3 regions of the Arthrobacter sp. UYCu723 genome follow, and region 2 is predicted to be linked to each of the others. Evidence: predicted binding sites of a transcription regulator. Region 2 holds the regulator's gene; each other region holds the start of a gene.
What was found. Region 2 encodes HrcA, which represses chaperone genes, less so after heat shock. Its sites were predicted from a motif close to TTNGCACTCGNNNNNNNCGAGTGCNAA; they were not measured.
Positions count from the first base shown of each region.

Region 1: groL (chaperonin GroEL) is a predicted target of HrcA. The motif match lies at 7,467-7,493, and genes of this name have one in related genera.
Region 3: ACVWZ8_RS13275 (FmdB family zinc ribbon protein) is a predicted target of HrcA. The motif match lies at 4,347-4,373, and genes of this name have one in related genera.

Region 1 is NZ_JBSSBW010000001.1:880,257-890,312, reverse strand. It holds gene ACVWZ8_RS03960 (TspO/MBR family protein) at 1-17, opposite strand, end outside; gene ACVWZ8_RS03955 (lipid II:glycine glycyltransferase FemX) at 156-1,229, shown strand; gene ACVWZ8_RS03950 (threonine/serine ThrE exporter family protein) at 1,261-2,757, shown strand; gene ACVWZ8_RS03945 (siderophore-interacting protein) at 2,819-3,658, opposite strand; gene ACVWZ8_RS03940 (uracil-DNA glycosylase) at 3,725-4,525, opposite strand; gene ACVWZ8_RS03935 (DUF3263 domain-containing protein) at 4,618-4,935, shown strand; gene ACVWZ8_RS03930 (LytR C-terminal domain-containing protein) at 5,017-5,640, shown strand; gene ACVWZ8_RS03925 (cold-shock protein) at 5,800-6,003, shown strand; gene ACVWZ8_RS03920 (ABC transporter substrate-binding protein) at 6,078-7,358, shown strand; gene groL (chaperonin GroEL) at 7,674-9,311, shown strand; gene ACVWZ8_RS03910 (RNase H family protein) at 9,532-10,056, shown strand, end outside.
Region 2 is NZ_JBSSBW010000001.1:3,812,890-3,822,609, reverse strand. It holds gene ACVWZ8_RS17880 (PhoH family protein) at 1-402, opposite strand, end outside; gene ACVWZ8_RS17875 (GerMN domain-containing protein) at 881-1,780, shown strand; gene ACVWZ8_RS17870 (16S rRNA (uracil(1498)-N(3))-methyltransferase) at 1,865-2,671, opposite strand; gene dnaJ (molecular chaperone DnaJ) at 2,674-3,801, opposite strand; gene hrcA (heat-inducible transcriptional repressor HrcA) at 3,886-4,899, opposite strand; gene ACVWZ8_RS17855 (DUF3097 domain-containing protein) at 5,125-5,976, shown strand; gene ACVWZ8_RS17850 (DUF4870 domain-containing protein) at 6,106-6,525, shown strand; gene hemW (radical SAM family heme chaperone HemW) at 6,586-7,824, opposite strand; gene lepA (translation elongation factor 4) at 7,867-9,720, opposite strand.
Region 3 is NZ_JBSSBW010000001.1:2,813,918-2,823,973, reverse strand. It holds tRNA gene ACVWZ8_RS13305 (tRNA-Ala) at 286-361, opposite strand; gene ACVWZ8_RS13300 (hypothetical protein) at 408-740, opposite strand; gene ACVWZ8_RS13295 (hypothetical protein) at 920-1,885, opposite strand; gene ACVWZ8_RS13290 (GNAT family N-acetyltransferase) at 2,029-2,649, opposite strand; gene galU (UTP--glucose-1-phosphate uridylyltransferase GalU) at 2,655-3,572, opposite strand; gene ACVWZ8_RS13280 (5-formyltetrahydrofolate cyclo-ligase) at 3,624-4,322, shown strand; gene ACVWZ8_RS13275 (FmdB family zinc ribbon protein) at 4,462-4,719, shown strand; gene ACVWZ8_RS13270 (RcpC/CpaB family pilus assembly protein) at 5,028-5,627, shown strand; gene ACVWZ8_RS13265 (AAA family ATPase) at 5,669-9,895, opposite strand.

The DNA of each region.
Region 1 (10,056 bases), 2.9 Mb from region 2:
TGTTGACGAGCCTGCATGCTTCCAGCCTAGCCGCTCCGTCCCGGGTCTGTTCCGGGGCCGGTTCCGGGCCGCAGCACGGGGGCGGGCGGATAGACTTGAGCGTGCATGTCCGCATGCCGCCGAAGCTCGTACCGCAATGATTGGATACCGAACACTTGCGAGAATTCACTGCCCGCTTTGCCTCTGCCGAAGAGATCGCCACGTGGGATGCGCACGTCACCGCGAACCCCAATGGCGGCAATCTCCTTCAGTCGGAGGCCTTCGCAGACGTCAAACAGCACTTCGGCTGGAAACCCCTTCACCTCGTTTACGAGACGGCCGACTATACGAGCTACAACCTCGTCCTGGAGAAGTCCTTCCCCCTCCTGGGCAAACTCTGGTACCTGATCAAGGGCCCCGACGTGGCCTCCGTCGACGACATCCCGGGCATCGCGGCAGCCAACGCTGAGTTCGTGAAGCGGGCGAAGCTGGGCGTTTTTGCCATCAAGATCGAGCCGGACATCGTGCTGACCGACGAAGCAAGGCGTGTCATCGAAGGGGCAGGGCTGGTCAAGACCCACAACCTGCAGCCCAATGACTCGACTGCATTGCTGGATATCTCCCCGGAGGAGAACCAACTGTTGCGCAACCTCCACTCCCGCGGCCGCAACGCCGTCCGCCGGGCCATCCGCGAGGGCGTGGAGGTCCGCACAGCGGAGCCCACCGAAGAGAACTTCCGGGCCATGTATGCCCTGATGACCACCACGGTGGAGGCCAAGTCGCAGGTCCGGGTCCGCGAATTCGAGTATTACCGCCAGTTCTGGACCAACTTCATCAACCGGGACCAGGGCCGGCTGCTGTTCGTCCAGGAGAACGGCGTGCCGTCCGTGGGCGCCTTCGTCATCAACTACGGCCGCAAAGGCACCTACAAGGATGGCGGCTCGCTGCAGAAACGCAGCCAGTACGGCGATTCGCACCTCGTCCAGTGGACCGCCATGAACCAGCTCAAGGAGCTGGGCTGCACCGAGTACGACTTCTGCGGCACGCCTCCGAGCGACCAGCTCAAGGACACATCCAACCCGTTCCACGGCCTGGGCCTGTTCAAGACCAGCTTCAGCAAGACCGTCACCGACTTCGTCGGCTGCTACGACCAGGTGCTGAGTCCGCTGAAGTACAAGGCCTGGTTGGCCGCAGGGGAGCGCCTGGCCCGCCAGGTCTACACCCGCCGCACAGGCCAGCAGTTCTACTAAACCGGCTGCACAGGATATTGAGGAGGCCGGAATGACCAAGGAACCCGACGGCCGCCGCAGGCCGCACTCGGACGGACTGCCCCCGACCGAGCCGATGTCGCCCATGCAGGTGCGCCAGAACGCAGCCGCGAAGCGCATGTTGCGGAGGCTGGTACAGGGCGAGAATCCGCCGACAGCCCCCATGAGCATCGTGGACCGGCTTGCCGGCAGCCCCTACGCCAACCCGATGATCCAGGTCGGCGGTGTTGACACCTCGGCCCGCAAGACCATTGACTTTGCGCTGCATCTGGCCGAGTCCATGTTCCGGTACGGCGCCGGAGCCCTCGAAGTCGAAACCAGCATTATCGCCATCACCGCCGCCCTGGGACTGAAGAACATCGAGGTGGACATCACCAACCAGTCGGTGGCCATCAACTATGCACCCAAGGACCAGACCCCCATCACCCTGCTCCGCGTCGTGCGGTCCTGGACCAACAATTACGCGGGTCTGGCAAAGGTGCACCAGCTGGTCACGGACATCGTCGCCGGCGGGGTGGGACGCGAGGAGGCCGTACGCCGGCTCGAGGAAATCACGCACAGTTCAAAGCCGTTCCCGCGCTGGATGGTCACGGCGGCGTTCGGGGTTTTCTCCGCTGTCTTCGTCGGTGTCCTCGGCGGCGGGCCCGGCGCCTCGGCCGTCGCCTTCGTCTCCAACCTGCTGGTCAGCCTGCTGGCCCGTCGGCTGGGGCGCTGGCGCACACCGGACTTCTTCATCACCGCGTCGTGTTCCTTCCTGGTCACCTTCATCGCCCTGCTCCTGTGGCGGTTCGGCACCCCGATAGGCATCCAGATCCCCCCCGCCATCGTGGTGGTCGGCGGAATCCTGCTGCTGCTGCCAACCGGACGGCTCGTCTCCTCGGTGCAGGACGCGATCAACGGCTTCCCGGTCACCGCGGCGGGCCGCTTCCTCTCCACGATGCTGACCTTCGGCGCGCTCGTCACAGGAATCGCCGTCGGCTTCGTGGTGGGGGACATGACCGGCATGGAGCCGATCGACGTCACCGAAACATTCCCGCCCGCGTATCCCTGGTGGGCCGTGGGCATCATGATTGCCGTTGCCGTCGTCGCGATCGGGATCACCGAACAGACCAGCTGGACGCTGCTGCTGCCTACGGCGGCCGTGGGTGTCGTGGGCTATCTGGTCCTCATCGGGGGAGACGCCCTGGGGATCGGGCCGCGGTTCGCCCCGGCTCTCGCCGCCGTCGTGATCGGCCTGCTTGCCCGTGTGGTCGCCCTGCGGATGGGCGCACCACAGCTTGTGGTGGCCGTTCCGGCTGCCCTGATCCTGCTGCCCGGACTCACTATATTCCGGTCAATGTATGTATTGACGATTGAGGAATCCGAGATCCTGATGGGTGCCGGCGGGATGCTCAACGCCGGCGCCATCGTGCTGGGCGTTGCGGCCGGCATCGTGCTCGGAGACACCCTCGCCCGGCCGCTGACGAGGAGCCTGGCCAGCAACGAGCGACGGCGGGCGCGGCGCCGCTAGCACCGGGCCGCCGCGGCGGGCTGACGCTGCCGGTCAGATCTTCCTGGTCAGATCTTGCCGGTTAGATCATCCCTACGGGTAGCTTCTTCTCTGCCTGGAAGTCGTCCTCCACGCGGCCCATCGCCCAGTAGCCGGAGAGCGAAACCTGTCCGCGCTCCAGTCCGCGCTGCCCGTAGAAGACGTCCCGCAGGCTCTTCATGTACCCGCGCTCACCGTGCGCGAAGACCTGGACCCGGCCTTCGGGCCATTCTGTGTCCCGCACGGCGTTGACCAGCAACTCGCTGGCACCTGCAGGCACGCCGCCGCGCAGGAGCCACCGAAGTTCGACGCCGGCCGGTGCGGCCAGCGACTGAATCTCGGCGTCGCCGTCCACCTCCAGGAAGGCGAGGCCGCGGGCGTGCTCCGGCAGGGATTCGATCGCGGCGCTGATCGCCGGCAGGGCGGACTCGTCGCCGGCAAACAGGTACCAGTCCGCCGCGGGGTCCGGGTTGTAGCCGCCGCCTGGCCCGGTGAAGACGAGGCTGTCGCCGGGCCGTGCGGAAGCCGCCCAGGGTCCGGCAAGGCCCTCATCGCCATGGATCACGAAGTCGATGGCGAGCTCTCGGGCCTGCACGTCCACCCAGCGGACGGTGTAGGTCCGGGTGTGCGGCCACTCTTCGCGCGGCATGGTTTCCCTGATGGCCCAGAGGTCCAGCGGCTCCGGGTAGTCGATCCCGGGCTGCGGGAACGCAATCTTGATGTAGCGGTCCACGAAGCCGTTGTTGACGTAGCCGTCAAAGCCCGGGCCGCCCGCGACGACGCGGACCATTTGCGGGGAGAGTTGCTCGCGGCGCAGCACGGAGAGGTTGATCTGCGGTCGCGATTTCCGGCTGGCCGAGGTGGTGGCGGGAACTGAAGTCATGAGGCCAAGCCTAGCCAATGAGCCTGTGTATGAAGCGTGCCCGTGACGCCGGGCCGGGAAGCCCGGTTACGGAAGCGGGGGCAGTTCCCAGTCCACCGTGCCGTTGCCCTGGGCCTGGAGCAGGGCGTTGGCCCGGCTGAACGGCCGCGAGCCGAAGAAGCCCCGTGAGGCCGACAGCGGGCTGGGGTGCGCGCTCGCGATCACCGGCGCCGGCCCCAGCAGCGGGCGGACGGATTCGGCGTCCTTGCCCCACAGGATGACGACGAGGGGGGCCGGGCCGCCGGCCGTGGTCCGGCGGGTCGTGACAGCGCTGATGGCAGCTGCCGTGATCGCTTCCCAGCCCTTGTTGCGGTGCGATCCTGCCGCCCCGGCCCGGACACTCAGGACCCGGTTCAGCAGCAGGACACCCTGCTCCGCCCAGCCGCCGAGATCCCCGTGGATCCGGGGTGGAAGGCCCAGGTCGGCGTCGAGCTCCTTGTAGATATTGGCGAGGCTGCGCGGGATGGGACGGGTGCCGCCGTCCACCGCGAAGGACAGGCCCACGGCGTGGCCCGGCGTCGGGTAGGGGTCCTGGCCCACAATCAGGACCCGGACGCCGGCCAGGGGCTGCCGGAAGGCCCGCAGCACGTTCGACGGCGGCGGGAGCACCTCGTGTCCCTCGGCGGCCTCCGCCGCGAGGAAACCCAGCACCTGCCGCAGCTGCCGTTCCACGGGAGTCAGCGCCTCAGCCCAGTCGGGCGCGACGAGTTCGCTCAGCGGCTGGCGTGCCAGCTCGGCGAAGCCCACGGTGTCACCGGCCAGCCGCTCCAGCTCGAACAGTGCATCGGAATCACCGGGGTCGGAGTGGGGGGAAACGGAAGCAGGCACGGCTCCATTCTTGCAGGGTGCCAAATGACAACCTTGTTATTCGCCCGTAGCATGGGGACTGACCTTTGTCGGATCCAGCCAGGGAGTGTGTCGTGGCCGAAGCAGCACCGGAGCACCTTTCGACGGCGGAATCAGTTGCCGCGGATTTCCGCAGCGAGTCGCCGCTACGCAGCCGCGATCAGCAGATGCTGGCTTTGGAGCGGCAGTGGTGGAAGTACGCCGGGGCCAAAGAACAGGCCATCCGTGAGCTCTTCGATCTGTCCGCGACGCACTATTACCAGATCCTGAATGCGCTCATCGATACCGAGGATGCGCTGGCCCACGATCCCATGCTGGTGAAGAGATTGCGTAGACTACGTACGTCACGCCAACGTGCCCGCACTGCTCGCCGCTTGGGTTCAGACGCGTAAAGCACGGCCGGATGCGCAGACGATCTGCGCGGAAAAGGCCCTGGCAACTCGTAAGAAATCAGCAAGGACGTCGCTTTTACCATGACCAAATACGCGCGGGATGAATTTGACCGGGTCCCGGAGACCCCCACACGGCAGGGTGTGCACCGTGCAGCCGCCGAATCCCGACGCCGCAGCCTGGGTCCCATCCTGGCGGTCGGCGCCGCCGCCCTGGTCATCGGCCTTGTGGCCTTCCTGTTCCTGCCGAAGCTCGGCTTCAACCCCGCCGGAAACTCATCAGCCGTGACTGCGGAACAGCCTGCCGGCAGTCCCACCGCCTCACCGGCGCCCAGCGCCACCAGCCCGGCTCAAACCAGCCAGACAGCCTCCGGCTCCGCAACACCGTCCGGGGCCGCATCGCCCACCGCCACGCCGGCAGAGGGAGCCGCCGTGGACAAGACGCAGCCCGTCACGGTCTACAACGCCAGTGGCACCCCGGGACTGGCGGGCCGGGTGAGCGCACGGGTCGCTGCCGACGGCTGGGTCCCGGGGCCGCTGCGCAACTGGACCGGCGCGCCGCAGACGGGTTCCGTGATTTTTTACGCCGGGCCGGAGCAGAAGGCCAACGCCGAAGCCTTGGCCTCGCTGCTCGGCATCCAGGCCCTTGTCGACTCGGCCGAGTTCAAGATGCCGCTTGTCGTCGTCCTGGGACCCGGCTTCCAGTAGCCGGTTTCGGTTACGCCTGAATAACTATTAGCCGCCAACGCGGTCCGCAGCCTGCACTCCGGCGCGCTGCCGCGGGTACAGTATTTGCGGACTTCGTTTCGCATTCCGCGGCGCACATCGTGGTGGGCCGCCCGCAAGCTAGCTGAAAGTGTGGACACCATGGCATTGGGAACCGTCAAGTGGTTCAACGCCGAAAAGGGCTACGGCTTCATCACCGTGGACAATTCCGGAGACGACGTCTTCGTGCACTGGTCGGCCATCGTGGGGGAGGGCTACCGCGCCCTCGACGAAGGACAGCGCGTGGAACTGGAAGTGGGCGAGGGCGAGAAGGGCCCACAGGCCGAAAGCGTCCGGCCGGCCTAGTGCAACCCCCCGCGGCAGCGCACGTCCGGCAGGTTCCTGCCGGACTGAACCCCGTTCGGCGCCGGACGGCTGCCCTGCGGCTGGTCCGCTGCGCGGCGGTGGGGGCGGCTGCGGTGCTGGCCCTGGCCGGTTGCCTGGCGCCCGCAGGCGGCGCCCGGGTGGAGCGCGCTGAAGCCAGCGGGGACGGCACGCTGAGGATTGGCCTCATCCTGGACAACACGGGCAAGCAGGATTTTCTCAACGCATCCCAGCTCACGGCCGCGAAACTTGCCGTTAAGGAAATCAATGCCGCCGGCGGTCATAAGGGCAAGCCGGTCGAGCTGCTGCCGGAGACCATCAGCGCCGACGCGGCCGCCCAGGCCAAGGCGCTAGCGGCCGCCAAAGCCGACGTCGTGATCGGGCCGACCGACTCCAGCCGTGCCCCCGGCGCCATTGATGTGCTGTCCAACGCGAAGATCGCGCTGATTTCCCCTGCCAACGCGGCGCGCGGTCTGAGCACCTACAATGGCGGCGGCTATTATTTCCGCACCTCCGCTGCCGATGTCGCGCAGGCCCCGGTCCTGGTCAAACTCGCCAAGGATGGCGGCGCCAAAACGCTCGCCATCGTGTACGAGGAAGGCAGCTACGGCACAGACGTCTCCACCGCCGTTGGCGCTGCCACCAAGCAGGCCGGCCTCGGGCCCGTGGCCGTCGCTTCCTTCAAACCGGGCCAGGCGCAACAGGCGGCCGCGGCCGCCAAGGCAGCGGCTCCCGACGCCGTCGTCCTCGTCTCCCGTGACGGAGCGCAGGGCGCCATCGCCGAGCTGAACAACGCCGGCCTCGCGGGACGCAAGCTCATCCTCAGCGACGGCGCCGTCAGCCAGTACGGCTCCGGTCTCGGCTCCCGCGCCCTCGACGGGGCCCGCGGTATCCTTCCGGGGGCGTTTCCGTCGGCACACTTCCAGGGCGAACTGGTGGCCGTTGATCCGGGCCTGAAAGACATGACCTTTGCCGCGGAAACGTACGACGCCGTCAACCTGGCCGCGATCGCGGCGGCCGCGGCAGAGGACGACGCCGGCACCTCCATTGCGTCCCGGCTGATTGCCGTTTCCGGCGGCAGGGCCCAGCCCTCCAACGGGACCCAGACCGCCGACGGGGCCCAGCCCTCCGGCGAGGCTGCGGTGTGCACGTCCTATCAGAAGTGCGTCGACGTCCTGCGCGCGGGCAAGCGCCCTGACTACGACGGCGAATCCGGGCTGATCAACTTCGATTCCCACGGTGATGTCACGTCGGCGGCCTACATGGTGTTCGGCTACGGCGCGGACAACAAGGCCACCATGAGCGGAAGCGAAACAGCCCGCAGCAGCGGCAGCTGATCGCTCGTAGCGTATTGTGCGGCGGCGGAACGCAGGCACAGCGCCGATGCGGGCCAGTGCGGGACGCGCACTGCTTGCACTCTCCCCGGGGGAGTGCTAACTATTGACTTAGCACTCCCGCGTATTGACTGCTAAAACGACGCCCGGTTCGACCGGCCGCGAAGTGAGGCAGCCGGACCAGGAGCGAAAGAGATACCAGGCTGGGTGAGATCCCGGACCCAGCGGCGTACAGAGGCCGCCGGGGAAGGATCGTCCGTCGCGGGCACCGCAGCAAGGTTCATTCTTAACGACTGTCCCGAAAGGACTACTGCCGTTATGGCCAAGATCATTGCATTTGATGAAGAGGCACGCCGCGGTCTTGAGCGGGGCCTGAACATCCTCGCCGACGCCGTCAAGGTCACCCTCGGCCCGCGTGGACGCAACGTTGTCCTCGAAAAGAAGTGGGGCGCCCCCACGATCACCAACGATGGTGTTTCCATCGCCAAGGAGATCGAGCTGGACGACCCTTACGAGAAGATCGGCGCCGAGCTGGTCAAGGAAGTTGCCAAGAAGACGGACGACGTCGCCGGCGACGGAACCACCACCGCTACGGTGCTGGCACAGGCCCTGGTCAAGGAAGGCCTGCGCAACGTCGCAGCCGGAGCGGATCCCCTGTCCCTTAAGCGCGGCATCGAGAAGGCTGTCGAAGCCGTCACCCGCGAACTCCTGGCTTCGGCCAAGGAAATCGAAACCAAGGAAGAGATCGCTGCCACGGCGTCCATCTCTGCCGGTGACGACGAGATTGGCGCCCTGATTGCCGAAGCCCTGGACAAGGTCGGCAAGGAAGGCGTCATCACCGTCGAGGAGTCGAACACCTTCGGCCTCGAGCTGGAGCTCACCGAAGGCATGCGCTTCGACAAGGGTTACATCTCCGCGTACTTCGTCACCGACGCCGAGCGCCAGGAAACGGTCCTTGAGGATCCGTACATCCTGATCGTCAGCTCCAAGATCTCCAGCGTCAAGGATCTGGTTGCTGTCCTTGAAAAGGTCATGCAGTCTTCCAAGCCGCTGCTGATCATCGCCGAAGACATCGAGGGCGAGGCACTGGCCACCCTGATTGTCAACAAGATCCGTGGCACGTTCAAGTCCGTCGCCGTCAAGGCTCCGGGCTTCGGCGACCGCCGCAAGGCGCAGCTCGCGGACATCGCCATCCTCACCGGTGGCCAGGTCATCTCCGAGGAAGTCGGCCTCAAGCTTGAGACTGCCGGCCTCGAACTCCTGGGCCGCGCCCGCAAGGTCGTTGTCACGAAGGATGAGACCACCATCGTTGAGGGTGCAGGTGACGCCGACCAGATTGCCGGCCGCGTTTCCCAGATCCGCGCCGAGATCGAGAACTCCGATTCGGACTACGACCGTGAGAAGCTGCAGGAGCGCCTGGCCAAGCTGGCCGGCGGCGTTGCGGTCATCAAGGCCGGTGCCGCAACCGAGGTCGAGCTCAAGGAACGTAAGCACCGCATTGAGGACGCTGTCCGCAACGCCAAGGCTGCTGTTGAAGAGGGCATCGTCGCCGGCGGTGGCGTTGCCCTGATCCAGGCTGGCGCCAAGGCATTCGCCAACCTGCAGCTCGAAGGCGACGAAGCAACCGGTGCGAACATCGTCCGCGTTGCCATCGACGCCCCGCTGAAGCAGATCGCCTTCAACGCCGGCCTCGAGCCCGGCGTTGTTTTGGACAAGGTCCGCGGCTTGCCCGCAGGCCACGGCCTGAACGCTGCAACCGGCCAGTACGTCGACCTGCTGGCTGCCGGCATCAACGACCCGGTCAAGGTCACCCGCTCTGCCCTGCAGAACGCGGCTTCCATCGCCGGCCTGTTCCTCACCACCGAGGCCGTTGTGGCCGACAAGCCGGAGAGGAACTCCCCGGCCATGGGCGGCGGGGACGACATGGGCGGCATGGGCGGCATGGGCGGTTTCTAACCACCCGGCTCCTACGCCACTGAACATATAGTTCGACACGTATGGTTCGACACATATAGTTCGACACATGTAGTTCGACGACGGCGGTCTCACCTCAGGGTGGGGCCGCCGTCGGCGTTAACCCGCCCGCCCCAACCCCGACGCTCCCACAGACGTCGGCGCGCCTCACCGGTTATGGGGGGAGCGAAGATGCGGGCGGGAGGTCTGGCAGGATAGACCAGTGACGATTACAGCAGCAGCCGACGGTTCGGCTTTAGGAAATCCCGGTCCGGCCGGATGGGCCTGGTATGTGAATGACGACTGCTGGCGGGCCGGCGGGTGGCCGCACGGCACCAACAACCAGGGTGAGTTGATGGCGGTCCTCGACCTGTTCCGGTCCACGGCACACCTGCCCGGCGAGGATCTGCACATCCTCTGCGACAGCCAGTACGTCATCAACTCCGTGACCAAGTGGATGCCGGGCTGGAAGCGCAAGGGCTGGCGCAAGTCTGACGGCAAGCCCGTCATGAACGTGGACCTGCTCAAAGAGATCGATCAGGCGCTGGTTGGCCGCAAGTACAAGTTTGAATGGGTGCGCGGACACGCCGGGCACGACCTCAATGAGGCAGCGGACGACCGCGCAAGGGCGGCGGCCACGGCCTTCCAGCAGGGCGTGGCGGCCCGCCAGGGCCCAGGGTTCGGCCCGACGGCGGGGGGCACTGCGCCCGCGCCGCAGGCCGCACCTGCGCCCGCGCCGCAGGCCGCA
Region 2 (9,720 bases):
CTTTCCGCGGCTGGAGAGGATGTTGTGCGTGAGGACGTCAACCGGGTTCTGCAGGGACTGGCTCCGGAGCAGCGACACGAGCTGCTGCAGCACGGCGGGGGTGATAACCGTGCCCCGGGCGACGAGGCCGCGCACCTCGTTGAGCAGACGCATGATCCGGGGCACATCAACGGACGACCCGCTGATCGAGAGCTCGTTGCCACGGACGTGGAAGTCCACGGCCGGGAACTGGCTCTCGATGAAACGCAGGGCTTCGTCATGACTGCCGAGGGACTGAACCATCTGGTCGGAGTTGTCGAACAGGACCACCTCCGTCCGCAACCCTGGGAGGGAGTGTGGAAATTCGCCTGCGGAGCGCCCTGCGGCGCTGATCCGGGCTTTGCCGTTCGCTGCTTCAGTCATGGTGTTGGCCCGCGGGCCTCTGGTCCCCTCCAGTTCGGAATTGATCTGTCCCGCTGATCCGGCCCGACGGCGGTGCTCGCCTTCTGGTCCGGTCTCAGCGGGTCCTTCCATCTTACGCCAGCGCGCGCCGCCATCGCGGGCCGCCGTCGGGCCGCCGTCGGGCCGCCATGGCGCCGCAGTCAGGCCGCAGTCAGGCCGCCGTCGGGCCGCGATCGGGCCGCGATTTCCGACATTAGGTATCAACTTTGTATCGGCCTCATATCGTTCCCGTTGCAGTTCCGGCGCCCGGGCCCAAACCCCGGTCCTGCGCGCGGACCATATGCCATGCTGGGAATCGGCCGCCCCGGGAGCAGTGCTTCCGGCGGCATGGCGGACATGGCGAGGACGGGCCCCGGAGGCCATGAAACAGGAAAGGAAAGCAGCTATCAGGCAGCGCGGAACCAGCCAGAGGTCGACAACCGGGCGCATTCGCCCCGGCATGTTGCTGCTGGTGCTGCCCGCGGCGCTTGTCCTTTCCGGCTGCGTAGCCACCCCCCAACCCGGTATCACCAACTCGAATACCCCGTCGCAGCTGCTGTCCAGTCCGGCCTCCCCCGGCGCCCCAGCCACCAGCGCCCCGCTGGAGACAAGCCAGGCTTCCAACAAGGCTCCGGTCTACTGGATCGGCCGCAGCAATGACAACATGTTCCTTTACCGTGAGTTCCGTGACGTTCCGGACCAGGACAACCCCGTGACCCGTGCGCTCCGGGTGATGATGTCCGAGAAGCCGCTCGATCCGGACTTCTTCACCCCCTGGCAGAACCCGAAGAAACTGGCCACCTCCATTTCCGGGAAGAACGTCATCACCGTGGACCTCTCGGACGACGCCTTCAACAGCAACGTGGATGCGGCGATGGCCGAACGCGCCATCCAGCAGCTTGTCTACACCGCGACGGCAGCCGGTGCCAGCGCGGGCCTGATCGATTCCGGGCAGCAGATCCAGGTCGTGGTGCTCGTGGACGGCCACACCGACTATGTCGCCTTCAACCATGTCCGCCTCGGTTCCCCTACGTCCCGCAGCTCCGGCATGGTTGCCCCGGTGTGGATCATCAATCCCCAGGAGGGCACCTCGATGGAGGACGGCGCGGTCAAGGTCAGCGGCCGGAGCACCGTTCCGGGCGGGAAGCTCCGCTGGGAGATCCTGCGGATCGACGGCAGCGTCAAGACGACTTACCTGAACGGGAACACCCCAGCCTCCGCGGACGCCGGCCAGTCCGGACTGTTCAGCCTTTCGGTGAACCTGGGCCCCGGGAACTACGAGGTCAGGGTCTCCCAGCTGCAGGACGGCAACCCGTCCCAGGACCTGAATGTGGACACGCGCGGCTTCACAGTCAAATAAGAACGGTCAAATAAGAAGCAAATAGGAACACAGTCAAATAGGAAACAGCCAAGGAAGTCAGGCAGCCCGCCTGGCAGCCTGCCGCTACCAGCGGCCCAGGATGTCGCTCGCCAGCACGGTCGCGGCGGGGCCGGCGGTGGAGGATCGCAGCACGTGGTGGCCGAGCAGGGCGGTGACGGCGCCGGCGCCGCACAGCCTCGTCACTTCACGGGGGCTGATGCCGCCTTCCGGGCCTACGATCAGCAGCACTTCACGGGCGGCGTCCGGCGCGTCTGGAGCCGGCTGGCTGTCCAGCGTGCCCTGCGTGCCCAGCGTCGCCTGCCAGGACTCCAGCACCTGCCGCAGGGGACGCACGGCGTCCTCGTGCAGGATGATGGCGAGACCTGCTGCGGCGACAGCCGCCTGAAGTCCGGCGCTGTCGACGGCGGAGCGGACCTCCGGAATCCAGGCGCGGCGTGCCTGCTTGGCGGCTGCCGTCACGACGGACTGCCACTTTGCATGCGCCTTCGCCGCCCGCTCCGCCTTCCAGCGCACGATCGAGCGTTCCGCCTGCCAGGGGATGACAGCGTCGATCCCCAGCTCCGTGGCGGTTTCGGCCGCCAGCTCGTCCCGGTCGCCCTTGGCGAGGGCCTGCACCAGGACCAGCCGGATGTCCGGCCGCGCTTCCGCGGTCAGTTCGGCGCACTCCACGGTCAGTTCGCCGGGCGCGACGGCTGTCACTGTTCCCGTGAGCCGCTTCCCGGCGCCGTCGGCGATGTCCACCGGCTCGCCGAGGCTGAGGCGCTTCACCGTGACCGCGTGGCGGGCCTCGGCGCCGTCAAGGACGAAGGTGGAACCGGGGACCTGCTGGTCCAGTGTTCCCGGGGCGGTGAAGAAGACCGGATTGCTCACCGCTACAGGTTACCGAGCCGGTCCCGGAGCTTGGCGAAGACCCCGCCGCTCGCCGCGAGCTTCCCTTCGGTGAACTGTTCCCCGCGCAGCTTCGCGAGCTGACGGAGCAGGTCCTCCTGGGCGGCGTCGAGCTTGCCCGGGGTCTCCACCTGCAGGTGGACCTTGAGGTCCCCGCGGCCGTAGCCGCGCAGATGGGTGACGCCGAGTCCGCGCAGGGTGATGACCTCGCCCGACTGGGTGCCGGCCTTGACGTCGATCTCCTGCTGCCCGTCAAAGGTATCGAGGGTGAGCTCGGTGCCGAGCGCGGCGGCGGTCATCGGGATATTCAGGCTTGCGTGCAGGTCGTCGCCGTCGCGCACGTAGGTGGCGTCGTTGTTGACCCGGATCTCCACGTAGAGATCGCCCGCGGGGCCGCCGGCGGGACCCGCCTCGCCCTGGCCGGAGAGCTGGATGCGGGTGCCGGTGGCGACTCCGGCCGGGACCTTGACGGTCAGGGTCCGGCGGCTGCGGATCCGGCCCTGGCCGGCGCATTCGTTGCAGGGATCCTTGATCACTGTGCCGAAGCCTTCGCAGCTGCCGCAGGGAGCCGTGGTCATGACCTGGCCCAGGATGGACCGGACGGCGCGCTGGACCTGGCCGCTGCCGCCGCAGATGTCACAGCGCTCCGGGCGGGTGCCTGGCCGGCAGCAGGAGCCTTCACAGGTGGGGCAGGTGACGGCCGTGTCGACCTCGAGCTTCTTGTTCACGCCGAACACGGCGTCGCGGAGCTCGATCCGGACGCTGATCAGGGCGTCCTGGCCGCGGCGGACCCGGGACGCGGGACCGGCCTGGCCGCCGGCGCCGAAGAAGGTGTCGAAGATGTCCTGGAACGCGAAGCCCTGGCCGGCGTAGCTGCCGCCGCCGAAGCCGTTGTCGGTGCCGTTCTCATTGCCGGTGGTGTCGTAGACCCGGCGTTTCTGCGGGTCGGAGAGCACCTCGTAGGCGTGCGTGACGGCCTTGAAACGGTCTGACGCGTCATCGCCCGGGTTGACGTCCGGGTGCAGGGTCCGCGCAAGCTTGCGGTAGGCCTTCTTGATCTCTTCTCCCGTTGCTTCGCGGGAGACTCCAAGAACGTCGTAGTGGCTGCTCAAAGTTCGTATCTCTTCCTGGTTGTACTGCCTGTTAGGGGCATGAAGTCTGGTCAACAGCGGCGCGGCGGCCTGCCGCCCGGGCGGTCAGGGCCCGAGGATTCTGGAAAGGTAGCGGGCCACCGCACGGACGGCGGCCATGGTGGTCGGATAGTCCATCCGGGTGGGACCGAGCACACCGACCTTGGCCGTGGCGTCCGGGCCGTAGCCGGTAGCCACCACCGACGCCTCCGCGAGCCCGTCGTACGGGTTCTCCCGGCCGATGCTGACAGTCACTCCGCGCGGGTCCGCCGCCATGTCGCTGAGCAGGCGCAGCATGACCACCTGCTCTTCGAGTGCTTCCAGCACGGGACCGATGCTCAGCGGGAAGTCCACGTTGGACCGGGCGAGGTTGGCTGTCCCGGCCATGACCATGCGCTCTTCGCGGCTGCTTGCGGCGAGGGCTTCGAGCCCCCTGGCCAGTGCCTGCGCGGCGCTGCGCCGCGCAGGCGGGCAGCTGACGACCACGGCCTGCAGCGACTGCGGCAGCAGGTTCAGCGGCGTCCCGGAGAGGCTGCCCAGGAACCGCGACCGCAGTTCCGCGACGGCCTCCTCCGGAAGGTCCTGGACGACGTCGATCACCCGCTGCTCCACCTTGCCGGTGTCCGCGATCAGGACCGCCAGCACCTTCCGGGGCGCCAGCAGGACAAATTCGATATGCCGCACCTTGGCCCGGCTCAGATGCGGATACTGCACGACGGCGACCTGGTTGGTGAGCTGCGACAGGAGCCGCACCGTCCGGTCCAGGACGTCGTCGAGGTCATCGGACCCCTCCAGCAGTGCCTGAATGGCCCGGCGTTCCGCCGGGGAGAGCGGCTTGACGGCGGAGATCTGGTCCACGAACAGGCGGTAGCCCTTGTCCGTGGGAATCCTTCCGGAGCTCGTGTGCGGCGCCGTGATGAGGCCTTCATCTTCCAGTGCGGCCATGTCATTGCGGATGGTGGCGCTGGACACGCCCAGATGGTGCCGTTCCACGAGGGCTTTGGAGCCGACGGGTTCACGCGAATGGACGTAGTCCTCCACGATGGCGCGCAGCACTTCGAGTTTGCGTGGTTCGCTCACGCCCCACCTCCAATCGACTGTCCCGCATCCGGTGCCGCCCCTCCGGCCGCGCCGGGCAGGCGGTCCGCACTGGGCGTGGTTAGCACTCGACATGCCTAAGTGCTAACCAGTCTAATATGAGTCGCCGCGTTGTTAGCATTGGATTCGCTCCAGGCGTCGTTCCCGGGGCTGGTGTTTTCGGGCACAGCCCGCCGTATCATTCCGAGCGCAAAGCAGTGTGAACAGATGTCATACCAGAACTGGGGCCCGCAGGACCTGTCCGCCCCCGCCAAGCCCCAGCTGCCCGAAGTCCCCGTGGAACGCGGAATGGTGCTCGAGGACGTACAGTCCGGCTGGGTGGGGGCCGTCACCCGAGTGGAGAAGTCCGGCGGGATGCATGTGGTGGCCCTGGAGGACCGCCGCGGCAAGTCGAGGTCCTTCCGGCTCGGCTTCGGCTTCCTCCTGGCGGGCCAGCCGATCCGGCTGATGCCGCCGGCCCCGCGGCCCGCCCTTGCACCGGCGGGAGCCAGCCGCACCGCGTCCGGCTCGATCCGGGTCGAGGGCCAGCGCGCGCAGGTGGCCAAGGCCAGCCGGATCTGGGTGGAAGGCAAGCACGACGCCGAGCTGGTGGAGAAGGTCTGGGGTGACGATCTCCGGGTGGAGGGCATCGTCGTCGAGCCGCTGCACGGCATCGATGACCTCTCGGCCGCCGTCGCCGCGTTCCGGCCCGGCCCAGGACGCCGCCTCGGCGTCCTGGTGGACCACCTGGTGCCGGAGTCCAAGGAGTCCAGGATCGCCGACGCCGTGATGGCCTCCCCCGGCGCGGCTGGGAACGTGCTGATTGTCGGGCATCCGTACGTGGACGTGTGGCAGGCCATCCGTCCCTCGGTCCTGGGCATCGAGACGTGGCCGGTCATCCCCCGGGGCGTGGACTGGAAGACCGGCATCCTGATGGCCTTCGGCTGGCCGCACAGCACCAAGGAGGATATCGGCCTGGGCTGGCAGAAGCTCCTCGGCGCCGTCCGCAACTACGCCGATCTGGAAGCTTCACTGCTGGGCCGCGTGGAAGAGGTCATCGATTTCCTCACGGTTCCCTGAGGGCCCGATCCTCGATTCGGCGTCCGAGCAAGTATTCTTGGATCGGCGGCTGCGCACCCTGCGCGGCTCCGGCACTACTGGTAACAACTTCCAGCAACAACGCATCACAGCAATCCGAAGGACTAAACCGTGGCAGAAGACGCACGCGAACACACGGGCAATCAGGCCGGCCATGGCCAGCCCCCGTATCATGGCGTTCCCGCCAATGCGCTGCCCCTGACGGCCAGCGAGGACCGGCAGTGGGCCACGCTGGCGCATTTTGGCGGCATCCTCGGCTGCGTTCCTTCGTTGCTGATCTACCTGATCTTCAAGGACCGCGGCCCGTTCACGGCGCAGGAGTCCAAGGAAGCCCTCAACTTCACGCTGCCCCCGACGATCGCCGCTGTGGTCGCGAACCTGTTGGTCTTTGTGCCGGTGGTGGGAAACCTGTTCGCCGTGCTCGCCACCGTGATCTGGATTGCCGTCACGTGCTTCTCTGTCGCCGCAGGCATCCATGTCAACCGTGGCCAGCCGCACCGCTATGAGTTCAACCTGCGCTGGATCAAGTAGGGGCATCCCAGCCGGCTGGGCGTCAGGCTGTCAGGCCCGGCTGGGCCTCAGCTAGTCTGCTCAGTCCGGCAGGATCCGGCGGACCACGGCGTCGGCGAGCAGCCGTCCTTTGAGCGTCAACACCAGCCGGCCCTTGAAGGCCGCCACCGGATCAACCAGGCCGTCGGCAATCAGCCCCGCCACGGCGTGCCGCCCGGTGTCCCCCAGGCCGCCCAGGCTCGGGATGTCCAGCCCGGTACTCAGCCGGGCTTCCAGGATGATGCGCTCCACGTTCCGGGTCTCGGAGTCGAGGGTTTCCCGCCCGGCAGCAGGCGAGAGCCCTGAACCCAGCCGGTTCGCGTAGGCCGCGGGGTGCTTCACGTTCCACCAGCGGACGCCACCCACATGCGAGTGCGCCCCGGGACCGATCCCCCACCAGTCGTCCCCCCGCCAGTAGGCGAGGTTGTGGCGGCACGCCTGCTCCGGCGTGCGCGCCCAGTTGCTGACCTCGTACCAACCCAGGCCGGCAGCGGAGATGAGCTCGTCCGCGAGCTCGTACTTGGCGGCGTGGTCGTCGTCGTCGATTCCGGGCACCTCGCCACGGCGGATCTGGGCGGCGAGCTTGGTGCCTTCCTCGACGATCAGCGCATAGGCGCTGATGTGGTCGGGTCCGTAGGACAGCGCAGTCTCCAGCGAGTAGCGCCAGTCGTCGAGCGATTCCCCCGGGGTGCCGTAGATCAGGTCAAGGCTCACGGCGAGCCCCGCCTCCCGGGCCCACTGGACCACCTGCGGGACACGGCTGGGCGTGTGGGTGCGGTCCAGAACCTTCAGGACATGCGGGACGGCCGACTGCATGCCGAAGGAAACCCGGGTGAACCCGGCGTCGGCCAGGAGCTGCAGGGATTCGGGCGTGACGGAGTCCGGGTTCGCTTCGGTGGTGACCTCCGCCCCGGGCTGCAGTCCCCACGCCGCGACGGCGGCGGTCAGGATCCGGCCCAGATCCTCGGCGGGGAGCAGCGTCGGTGTTCCGCCGCCAAAAAAGACGGTCCCGAGGGTCCTTGCCGGCAGGCCACTGTTCTGGAGCGCCGCGGCGGCGAATTCGACCTCCGAGATGGCCGTGCTGGCGTAGGCGTCCTGCGAGGCCCCGCCGCCGAGCTCGGTGGCGGTGTAGGTGTTGAAGTCGCAGTAACCGCAGCGGACGGCGCAGAACGGGATGTGCACGTAGAGCCCGAAGGCCCGGCCGGCGGCGCCCTCCAGTGCCTGGGCAGGGAGGAGGCCGTCCGGCGGAGCCGGGTCGCCCAGGGGAAGAACGCTAGGCACGGGCCGGGCCCGCCTGCGTGGGGACAGTCATATCCGGCACCGCTACTTCTTGGCCTTGTCCTTGGACTCGTCCGTGGTCAGGGCGGCGATGAACGCTTCCTGCGGCACTTCCACACGGCCCACCATCTTCATGCGCTTCTTGCCTTCTTTCTGCTTTTCCAGCAGCTTGCGCTTTCGGGTGATGTCACCGCCGTAGCACTTGGCAAGGACGTCCTTGCGGATGGCGCGGATGCTTTCGCGGGCAATGATCCGCGAGCCGATAGCGGCCTGGATGGGCACCTCGAACTGCTGGCGCGGAATGAGTTCGCGCAGCTTGCCCGTCATCATCACACCGTAGGCGTAGGCCTTGTCACGGTGCGTGATGGCGGAGAAGGCATCCACCTGCTCGCCCTGGAGCATGATGTCCACCTTGACCAGATCGGCCACCTGCTCGCCGTCGGCCTTCCAGTCCAGCGACCCGTAGCCACGGGTCCTGGACTTGAGGATGTCGAAGAAATCGAAAACGATTTCGGCCAGCGGCAGGCGGTACCGGATTTCCACCCGGTCCTCGGAGAGATAGTCCATGCCGCCCATCACGCCGCGCCTGCTCTGGCACAGCTCCATGATGGCGCCGACAAACTCGTTCGGCGCAAGGATGGTGGCGGAAACCATCGGCTCGCGGACTTCAGCGATCTTGCCGCTCGGATACTCGCTGGGGTTCGTGACGTGGATGATCTTCTTGTCCTCCAGCGTCACCTCGTATTCCACGTTGGGGGCGGTGGAGATCAGGTCCAGGTTATATTCGCGTTCCAGGCGCTCACGGGTGATTTCCAGGTGCAGCAGGCCGAGGAATCCCACCCGGAAGCCGAATCCCAGCGCGGCAGACGTCTCAGGCTCATACACGAGCGCGGCATCGTTGAGCATCAGCTTCTCCAGCGCATCGCGGAGCGCCGGATAGTCCGTTCCGTCCAACGGATACAGGCCGGAGAAGACCATGGGCTTGGCATCCGCATAGCCGGCAAGGGATTCCGTGGCCGGCTTGGCCAGGTTGGTGACGGTGTCGCCGACCTTGGACAGGCGGACGTCCTTTACACCGGTGATGAGGTAGCCGACTTCGCCGACGCCGAGGCCCTTGGAAGGGGTGGGCTCCGGAGAGCTGACACCGATCTCGAGGAGTTCGTGGGTGGCGCGGGTGGACATCATCTGGATGCGTTCGCGGGGGTGCAGCATGCCGTCGACCACACGCACGTAGGTGACCACGCCGCGGTAGGTGTCATAGACCGAGTCGAAGATCATGGCACGTGCGGGGGCGTTGGGGTCGCCCACCGGGGCGGGCAGGTCGCGGACGATCTTGTCCAGCAGGACCTCGACTCCCGCGCCGGTCTTGCCGGAGACGCGCAGCACGTCCTCCGGATCGCCGCCGATCAGGCTGGCCAGTTCCGCCGCGTACTTCTCCGGCTGGGCGGCAGGGAGGTCGATCTTGTTCAGCACAGGGATGATCGTGAGGTTGTTTTCCATCGCCAGGTAGAGATTGGCGAGGGTCTGGGCCTCGATGCCCTGGGCCGCATCCACGAGCAGCACCGCGCCTTCGCAGGCCGCGAGCGAGCGGGAGACCTCATAGGTGAAGTCCACGTGTCCGGGGGTGTCGATCATGTTCAGTGCGTAACTGGTGCCGTCGAGTTCCCAGGGCATGCGGACAGCCTGGGACTTGATGGTGATGCCGCGTTCGCGCTCAATGTCCATGCGGTCCAGGTACTGGGCCTTCATGTCGCGGGACTGTACGACGCCGGTGTACTGGAGCATCCGGTCGGCCAGTGTGGATTTGCCGTGGTCAATGTGCGCAATGATGCAGAAGTTCCGGATGATGGCCGGATCTGTTGCGGCGGGCACCGGGGCGGTGCGGGCCATGGGAGACAC
Region 3 (10,056 bases), 1.0 Mb from region 2:
ATCCAGCCGGGCTCTACTGTTCAGCGACGGACGCTGTCCGACGCCTGATGAATCAGTCCTTCTTCGAGAAAATCTACGTCGATGAAATCGGTGACGTAACCACGGATCTGGCTGAACCGTTCGCCGGAATCTACACCGCAGAAACCGCCTGGGCGGCCACACGCGCCGATCTGGGCGCCGAAGCGACACGGGCGCCAATCAAAAGACGCCCCCGGATTTCGGAGGCGTCAGATGGTATTCAAATGGTTCGTCTTTTTTCGGTCGATGGTTCGACTAAGACATCTATGGTGGAGCTAAGGAGATTCGAACTCCTGACCTCTTCGATGCGAACGAAGCGCTCTACCAACTGAGCTATAGCCCCGAAGCAACGCCGGTCCAGGAGGAACGGCGTTGCCGGTGTCCCTAGGCTACAAAGTATCTGCGTTCTTTGCCAGCCAGCGCGCGAATGTCTCGCTGCCGTGTCGCTCCTCGGGGACCAGGTTCAGGCCCTCCCGCAGGTATTTTCCCATCGGACCGGGCAGCGGCAGCCGCACCAGGTGTCCCCGGGATCCACTCGCCTGCTGCCATTCCCGCGCCAGTTCTGCCATCGCCGCGATCTCCGGGCCCCCGATGGTCCGGACGCGGTGCCGCACTCCCGCCAGCGGCTCCAGCGCGGCGTCGAGCAGGGCCGTGGCTACTTCGGAGGGCGAGATCGGACGCGCCGGACGACGGCGGATTGCGGCTGAGGACGGCCACCGCAAGTCCGCGGGCAACAGCCTGGCGCACTACCTGGCGGCCCACCTGGCCGGTTCCGCCGGCCACACAGATTCGAGTCATGCCCCGAGGCTACCGCCAGGTACGCTCCCTGGGGCAGTCCCCGGCCACGAGAAAGCCCCGGGCGGCCGTGACGGGCTGCCCCGGGGCTCGGAAGAAGAAGGATTCAGGCGCGGCGGCGCTGGAGGACGTCGTCCAGGTTGCTCAAGGCGCGCTGGCCCTTCCCGACGGGCTTCGAGTCGGTGTCGGCGCTGAGAGCCGCGGACGATGCTGCCTGCTCGAGGCCCTGCTTGAGCGACGGTTTGCCGACAGCTTTGGGGGCTTCCGGCAGGTCGAGCGGCTCGGGAGCTGCACGCTCCGCTTTGGCCGCTTCCACGTAGGTGGGCTTGGGAACTTCTACCGGCTCCCAGCTGACGGGTGCAGATGCCGGCAACGCGGGACCCTGGCCTGCGCGGACCGATTCGTCACCGGACGCTGCCGCCTCGGCCAGGGCGGCCTGCCGGAGTTCCAGGGCGGTCAGCGGTTTCGGGGCCGGCTCGGCCGACGCAGCGACGGCCTGGGCATCGAAGAGAGGACTCTCCGCCCGCTCCGCTGACTCGCGGTAAACTGCCCGCTGCTGGGCGGACGGCGCCGGGGCCGTTCTCGCAGGCTCGCTCATGGCGGACCGGAAGGCCGCTTTCACTTTACGTCGGCGGTCACGCACGGCGAGCCGCCGGAGCAATACGACGGCGCCGATGGCGCCCAGCAGAGTCACGGCGGGCAGCCAGGCGGAACCCAGGCCGAAGAGTCGCAGCGCTGCCGAGATGACACCTGTGAGCAGGGAGAGCAACCCTGCCAGCGCGAGGGCCAGGCGCCCGTAGCGGATCCTGAAGACCGGTCCCGGCGCCGCCGGCTGCCGGGCGCCGTGGAACTCCGTGGGGCCCGTGGCAGGGCCGGTGCGCTGTGTACTGGTCATGGGTTTCTCCTGCTGGGGCGTCATCATCATGACCTTCCCGGCTTGGGGGTCTGCTGCTGCTATGTCGACGACATCCGCCAGGAGCTCGCCCGCAGGCTGCAACTGGTGGCGTCCGTTCCGGAGCACGTAGGGGGCCACCCACACGATCCAGAGCGCAACAGCAATGACAAGGATCACAGAGCTGCTAAGAGGGAAGTCCACAATCAAAACGGTATGAGCAACACGGCTGGCGGGCCCGCATTGTCCCCGGTGTGTCGCGAGGCAACCGGCAAATGACTTGATTTATGACGTTCCGGCTGGTCAGCACGGGGGCCGTCCGTTCACGACGGGCGGCTCTTGAGCCATCTGGCAACAAGGCCCTCGGGCACTTCCTCGGAGGTCAGCGCGAAGGTGCGGTGATCAGCCCATTCGCCGTTGATGTGCAGGAAACGCGGCCTGTAGCCCTCGTCCCGGAACCCGAGTTTCTCGACTACTCGCAGGCTGGGCGCGTTCTCGGGCCTGATGTTGATTTCCATCCGGTGCAGCCCGAGGGTGCGGAAGCAGTAGTCCGTGGCCAGCGCCACTGCGGTGGGGGCAATGCCCTGGCCGGCCCGCTCCTGGTCCACCCAGTAGCCTAGGGTGGCCATCATCGCCGACCCCCAGACTATGGAGGACACCGTCAGCTGGCCCACCATCAGCGGCTCCCGGAAACCGGGCGTCCAGGCCGTGATGACGAACGGCAGTGCGGAGGCCTGGGCGGCCTGGGCCTTGAGGGAGCGCACCATCTGCCGGTAGTCGGGCAGACCGCCGCCCGGAATCGGATTCGACGCCTCCCAGGGGGCGAGCCACTCGCTGTTGCGGGAGCGGACTTCCGTCCACTCCTTGCGGTCCCGGTACCGGATCGGGCGCAGCACGATGTCGCCGCACTCCAGCGTCACCGGCCAGTTGAAGCTGCCCCCCACGGGAGTTACTTGGTCAGGCTGGAAGTGAGGCTGGAGGCGAACTCGGGCAGCCATTCACGCAGGCCGGGGCCCAGGTCCTCGCTGTCACAGGCGAGCTGAACGCAGGCCTTGAGGTAGCTCAGCTTGTCGCCGGTGTCGTAGCGGCGGCCGCGGAAGACGACGCCGTACACGCCATAGCCTTCGCCGTCACCGGCAGCGAGCTCCTGAAGTGCGTCGGTAAGCTGGATTTCCCCGCCACGGCCGGGCGCAGTGCGTTCCAGGACCTCAAACACCGCCGGGTGGAGGACGTAGCGGCCGATCACGGCGAGGTTGGACGGAGCGTCCTGAACGTCGGGCTTCTCCACGAGGTGGTTGATCCGGACGTACTCTTCACCCTGGATCGCATGGACGTCGGCACAGCCGTAGGCGCTGATCTGGGAGGGGTCCACCTCGATCAGCGCCACCACCGATCCGCCGGTCTTGGCCTGGACCTCGATCATGGTGCTGAGCAGCTCGTCTCGGGCGTCGATCAGGTCATCGCCCAGCAGGACAGCAAACGGTTCGTAGCCCACGTGCTGCTTCGCACGCAGGACGGCGTGGCCCAGGCCCAGCGGATCGCCCTGGCGCACGTAGTGGATGTCGCCGAGGTTGCTGGCGGCCTGGATGGACTCCAGCTTCGCGGTGTCCCCCTTGGCTTCGAGGGTGGCTTCCAGCGTGGGGACGCGGTCGAAGTGGTCTTCGAGCGCACGCTTGTTTCGGCCCGTGATCATCAGGATGTCGCTCAAACCGACGTTGACGGCTTCCTCGACGACGTACTGGATGGCCGGCTTGTCAACCACGGGAAGCATTTCCTTCGGCATGGCCTTGGTGGCCGGAAGGAACCTGGTGCCGAGGCCCGCAGCGGGGATGACGGCCTTGCGGACGGAAGCGATTGGTGTAGTCACTCGACTAATCTAACGGAGGTACTAAACATTCGGTAATTAGCTACAGCCGCAATGAGCCCGGACGACGCGCCGCGGCTCGGCACGGGACTGCAACAGGTGGAGGGCCGGGCATTGAAGGCATCAAAGGAAGAGATCCGCGCCAGCCACCGGACGCGGCGCGCCGGGCTTTCACCGACAGTGCTCGACGCCGCAGGCGCAGCCATTGCCAGGCACGGCCTGACGTGGGCAAACAAACTCGCCGGCGGCGGGACGGGAACTTTCGCGGCCTACCTGGGGGTGGGCAGCGAACCGCCAACCCTGCCGCTGCTGTCGGCCATGCACGACGCCGGACACGATATATTGCTGCCGGTCTGCGAGCCGGGCCTCGAACTGAGCTGGGTGTACTGGACTCCGGCGTCCGGTTTTGTCCGCAGCCGCTACGCACCGATCCCGGAACCCGTCGGGGAACGCCACGGGCCGGAGATCATGCAATCCGCCCTTGGCATCGTCCTGCCGGCCACCGCCGTGGACTTCTCCGGCAACCGCATCGGCCAGGGCGGCGGCTACTACGACAAGTTCCTCGCGCGGCTGGCGTCGATCCGGCCCGGCCACAAACAGCCGGACGACGGCGGAGGGCCTCCCCTTGCGCTGCCCACCGCTGCGGTCGTCTACGACGCCGAGGTGCTGCCCGCAGGGAGCATTCCGGCGGAGTCGTTCGACCGAAAGGTGTCCGCCGCGCTGACCCCGGGCGGGCTGATCCGCCTGCTCTGAAGCCACATTCCCGGGATGATAGAATTGGCACTCAGGCCCTGCGACTGCTAAGGGAAGGAACCCGTCGATAGACATATCGGCTGTGTTCCGGACCTCGGCGGCACGGGACCTGCTCGTTTGTCCCTGAGGAGGATTTCCAGTGCCCACGTATGCATACGCCTGCAAGGACTGCAGCCACGCCTTCGAGATCGTGCAGTCGTTCACCGACAACTCCCTGACGTCCTGTCCCGAGTGCCAGGGGAGCCTGCGCAAGAAGTTCAACAGCGTCGGCGTCGTCTTCAAGGGCTCCGGCTTCTACCGGAACGACTCCCGCGACACCAAGGGCAGCTCCGTGCCCCCGGCAGCGGCCCCCGCTGCGACCCCGGCGGCAGCTCCTGCCCCCGCTGCCGCGGGCTAGGCAACCGCCGCCCGCTCCGGACGCCGCTTGTCCACATAGGACTGCACGCCCGGGACCTGCGTTACGCCTACGGCTAGCGTGGCGGTATGGTCACCGCCGGAATTGTCGTTTCCCCGCACAGGATTTTGCTCCCTGCGCCATTCCTTAGTGCAGTCTTCCGTGCTCGCTCCGTGCTCGCGGGCGGCCGTTCCCCCCGTCCGCGCGTCTATCGGCCGCACTCCGGAAGCACGCGGGGATCCAGGCCCCGGGGCGGACAGCTGAGGCGCCGCCGACTGACCGGCTGGCTGAACCGCAACCGGCGGCTTGCAGTGGCGCTCCTGCTCTGCGTCGCCGCCGGCATCGCCGTCCAACAACTCACGCCGCCGCCGGCCGACACCGTCGTCGCCCTCGCCGCTGCCCGGGATCTGCCGGCCGGCAAAGCCCTCGAGGCTGACGATCTGCGGGTTCTCAACATCCCTCACAACCTGCTGCCCAGCGGCAGTTTCAGCAACACCGCGGCGCTCCAAGGGAAGCAGTTGGCCGTAGCGCTGCGGCAGGGCCAGCTGATTTCCGATGCACAGCTCCTGGGTCCTGGCCTGCTCGCCGGCAGCCCGCCGGGCTCGGCTGCCGTGCCGCTCCGGATGGCGGACCCGGCCTCCATCCAACTGGTCTCCCCAGGACAACTGATCAACGTGGTGATGTCCACCGGCAGCGGCTTTGACCAGCCGGCAACATCCGAGGTCCTGGCGGCCGCCGTGCCCGTACTGTGGACCTCCGCACAGGGCGGCAAGGCAGGCCCGTGGCTCGCGGCCGGAGAGACGGATGGCCTCATGGTCGTCGCGGCAGATGCCGGTCAGGCGCGGCGGCTGGCCGGCGCCTCGACCCAAGGAAAGCTGTTCTTCGTCCTCGTAGCCGCTGCCCCTGGCTAGGCAACTTCAGGCTAGAGGCGGCGCAGCCGGCCCACCTGTTGCTAGCCCCAGTGCGGGGGCTTCTGTTCCTGCAGCCAGGAGTCGTGATCGTAGCCGTCGGGCTGGTCGCCCCAGCGGCGAGGGTCGTCCTCAGCCGCCTTGTTCGGCAAGACACCGTCCGGCAAGACACTGTCGGCATTCGCGGAGTCGGGCACACCGTTCTGCAAACCGCCGACGGGCAAACCGCTGTCGGGCAAGAAACTGTTGGCGGTCGCGGCGGAATCGCCCGCGGCGCGCGGCGCGCCAGTCCCGGCTGCGTCCGGCTCAGCGGCAGGGTTGCCGCGGTGCTCGGCCGGGGAACTGCCGCCCTTGCCGGTGTCCGGGATGCTGTTGTTCTGGATTTCGCCGTCTGCACTCATGCCGTCGGCCTCCTTACTGCCCATTGTTGCTGCTGCTTGCTGTTGCGCGTTGTCCGACCAGCCGGACGTGGCCCGCTCTTCGGCGGCCTGTGCGTCGTTGACGGCCAGGTTCTCCACGTCATCGTCGAAGAAGCCTGGCGAGGTCCTGTTTCGGCTGGACACCGCCGGCTTCTCCAGCCCAAGGTATCCGCCGATCCGGTCGGCACAGGCGGAAGGGTCGGTGAAAACCTCTATGGTCCACAGCGGCATGTAGCGCCAGCCGAGCCGCTCCAGCTGCTGCGGCCGGAGCCTGCTGCGTTCGCGCACGGTCATCCGCCGGTACTGCTCGGTTCCGTCGGATTCGATGGCCACGGGGCGTGGGATCTCGGCGTCGTCCTGGCCGATGGTGTTCAGCGGGTCCGCTGCGGCCACCATGTTCAGGACTCCGTCGTACTGGTGCCAGACCCGTGCGCCGCGGGCCCGGAGCCGGTCGCCCAGGTCGGCCACCAACGGGTCGGCGCCAAGGGCCTGCTCGCTGGCGGCGGCCCGCGATGCGGGGCTGCCCAGATCGGAGTTGCCTGCAATCTCACGGTCCAGCAGCTCGTAGAAGTCCACCGCTCCGTGGCTGAGCCGCGTCACGTCCAGATCTTCGGGACGAAAGCAGCTGAGCACGTGCAGGGAGCGGCGGGCGCGTGTCATGGCGAGGGCAAACTTGGCCCGGCCGCCCTCCGCCGAGAGCGGGCCGAGGTTGTGCAGGGCACGCCCGTGCGGGGTCCGCCCATAGCCCGGGGAGAAGATCACGTGGTCGCGGACCAGGCCCTGGGCGCGGTCCAGGTCCACCACCCGGAAGGATTCGTCCCCTGCGGTGAAGAAGCTTGCCAGCAGCGGATAGTTGGGTAGCTGCAGCCGGATGGACTCACCGATTCGGGCGGCGTGGCGGAGGCTGCCGGTGACAACTGCCAAGGAGGTCCGGGGCCGGAGGCGGGCGTGCTCGAAGACGAGCTCGACGGCGCGGTTCACTTCGGCGACAACAGATTCGACGCCGTCCTGGTCCGCACTGGGCAGCCCGGTACCGTCCGGCAGGTATTCCAGGGTCAGGGCACGGTCCAGCCCGGTCGCGGACTGGCCCTCCGGAAGCCGGCGGAGCCCGCCGTCGTAGAAGCCCTTGCTCAACTGCCGGACGAGGTCTTCATCGACCGCGCGGTACACAGTCCGCAGCTTCCAGACCGGCAGCACAGCGGCGAGGGCCCGGTAGGCGCTTTCAACGCCCTGGTGGGAGCTTTCACCGGCGGCGAGCCGCTCCACGCTGACGGTAAACGTCCTGGGGCTGGCGATCCGGTCGTCGCCAAAGGCAATGACCTGCTGGGCCCGGGCGATGGCAGGGAGGACGGCCTGCAGTGAGGTCGTCTCGGCGTCGAGGATGACCACGGCGTCGAACTTCTGCTCGATCGGCAGCAGGCCGGACATCAGGTACGGGCTGACCGACCACACCGGCACCAGCATGGGCAGCAGTTCCGGGGCCTGTCCGGTCAGGGCGGCGAGGGTTACGCGGCCGTCCTTGAGCAGGCTGCGCAAGAGGTCCGCCTGCCGCGGGTTCTCCGCGATGGCCGCCCGCCAACGTTCGGCAAGCTTCCAGCGCAGGCGGGCAGCGCCGCTGGCGATGTGGGCGTTGTCTGCGAGGCGGTACTCCGCCTCGAGCTGGCGCAGCGCGTCGCCGTCGGACATGGCGAGGTAGTCGTCGCCGCTGATCATGGCCTCCAGCGCGGACTGCCACCACGCCAGCTCGAGTTCCGCCGCCACCGATTCCGCCGGCACCTCGCGTTCGGCCAGGTCGGCAAGCAGTTCGCCCAGGCCGTGTTCGCGCATGTTTTCCACCAGCAGCGTGCGCTCCGGCAGCGTTTCCAGGGTGCCCGTGTCGGCGACCAGCCGTTCCAGGCGTGCCACGAGCTCGTCATAGGGCGTGGACAGCAGCTCGCCGCCGGCGTCTGTGTGCTTGACGGCCAGGCCCAGTTCGAACAGCTCCGCCCCGAGCTCACGGTAGAGCGCCGTGATCTCGGCGAGGCCCGAGGGGACCGCGGGGTGGCGCTGCGTCGTGGCGTAGCCGGACCAGGCGGCCCGCTGATCCTGGACGAGGACGAGCGAACTGTGGAGATCGGCGATGTGGACGCCCGGGCGGACGTATTCCTTGGCGACGCGGCGCAGCCGGGAGCGCTGCATGGACGGCATCTCGATGTTCCGTTCACGCCGCCAGGAGGAGGAGGCGGTCGCGGAAATGAGGTCGTGGACCGGCCGGTCGAAAATGTCCGGGGTGAACTTGTCGAGGCTTTCGCGCACAGCGACGAGGAGTTCGATCTGCTCGCCCCATTCGGCAAACGTGCTGCCGAGGCGGATCTCGGCGTGTTCGGCGACGCCGTTCATGCGCTCGCGCAGCAGCGGCAGCTTCTCTGCCACGGACCCGGCCACCTGCTGGGCTTCCTGGGTTTCCTTGCGGGTCAGGAGCCGGGCCCCGTGCCAGGGACTGGTGGTGGAGGCGCGGTTGAAACTGCCCAGTTCGGCAGCCCGGCGGAGCCGCCCGGCCAGCTCCTCGCGGTCCCGGATGCTGTCCAGCACGCTGCGCTTGAGCCGCACCGTGGTGGCCGGCGCCGGCTGGATCGACGTCAGCTCGGCCAGCGACTGCATCGCCTCGTACGGCGAGCACCCCCAGCGCTGGCGGACGTTGTGGAGCGACGCGACGTGGTCCATGAGGGCGTGGCGGTGCTCGGTCAGGGTGGTGTGAAGGTTGCTCAGCTGCGGCTCGAGGGACTTCTCGTTGCGCACAATCGCCCGGACCAGCTGGCCTTTGAGATGCAGCGGCGTCGCGTTGCCGGAAACCTGGAAGAGCACCGAATCGAGTCCGAGCGTCTCCAGCTGGGAGGAGAGCTCGCCCAGGCTGGCGCGCCGGTCCCCCACCACCAGGACGGTCTTGCCTTCATCAACGAGGGCGCCGACGGTGTTGATGGCGGTCTGGGTCTGGCCGGTCCCCGGCGGACTGCTCACGACGAGCGAGTCCCCCGCCCGGACCGCGTCCACGACGTACTGCTGCTCCGCGTCGGCGTCGAGCAGCAGCAGTTCCTCGGCGGGATTGCGTGCATCGGTGCTCGGGAAGCGGCCGGTCTTGAGTTCGGGCATCTTCAGTGGCACCCCCGCGGCGGCACGCGCCAGGGCCGAGACGAGCGCATTGTTCTCGTTGATCCAGGGATCCTCCAGGTTGCCGGACAGGTCCGAGAACGTGGAGACGAGGAGGTTGTGTTCAATGTCGGCACCATGGATGGGCTGGACGAGCGTGCCGAGGCGGTCCAGGACCGGCTGTGGATCGAAACGGGCGGTGCTGTAGGCCATCCGGGTCACGGCATTGACGTCGAAGACGATCCCGTGAATGGTCTTCAGATGGCGGATCAGGGCCGGGTTGATCCGGGCCTGTTCGGTCAGCTGCAGTTCGTAATCGTCCTCACCCGGCCGGACGGTGAGGGAAATGGCGATGAGCATGACGGGGGCTGAGACGCGCTGCGGCTTGCCCCCGACGGCGGAAGTCCAGACGACCGTACCGGCGGAGAAATAGCCCGCATCGATGCCGCGGTCGTTGGCCAGTTCGAAGATCTTCGAGCGCAGGTTCCGTGAGGCGCGGGCGGCGATGACATACTGCTGGCGGTCGCGGATCAGGGTGGAAAGCCGGGTACGCCGTCCCGCCATGAGCTGGGCCAGACCGGACGGGTGCGCGTTGGTCAGGTCGATGGAGCCTTCGGGCGTCTTGGTGAAGCGCAGCATCGTATCTGCTCCGGTGACGGGCTTGAGCCCCGACAGCCATTTCCTGAGCTCCTCGGAGCCGCCGGGGTGGCCTTGACCAACTGACACTGCTGCCTTCTTTTCTGTGCTCGCTTTTTCTGGGCTCGCGTTTACCGCGCTCGAGTTTTCGGTACTCGCGTTTTCGGTGCTCGCGTTTACCGTGCTCGCGCGCGGCGCCTTGGACCATACCGGCATGCCTTCGAGCGTAGCCCGAATCGGCCGCGAGGAAG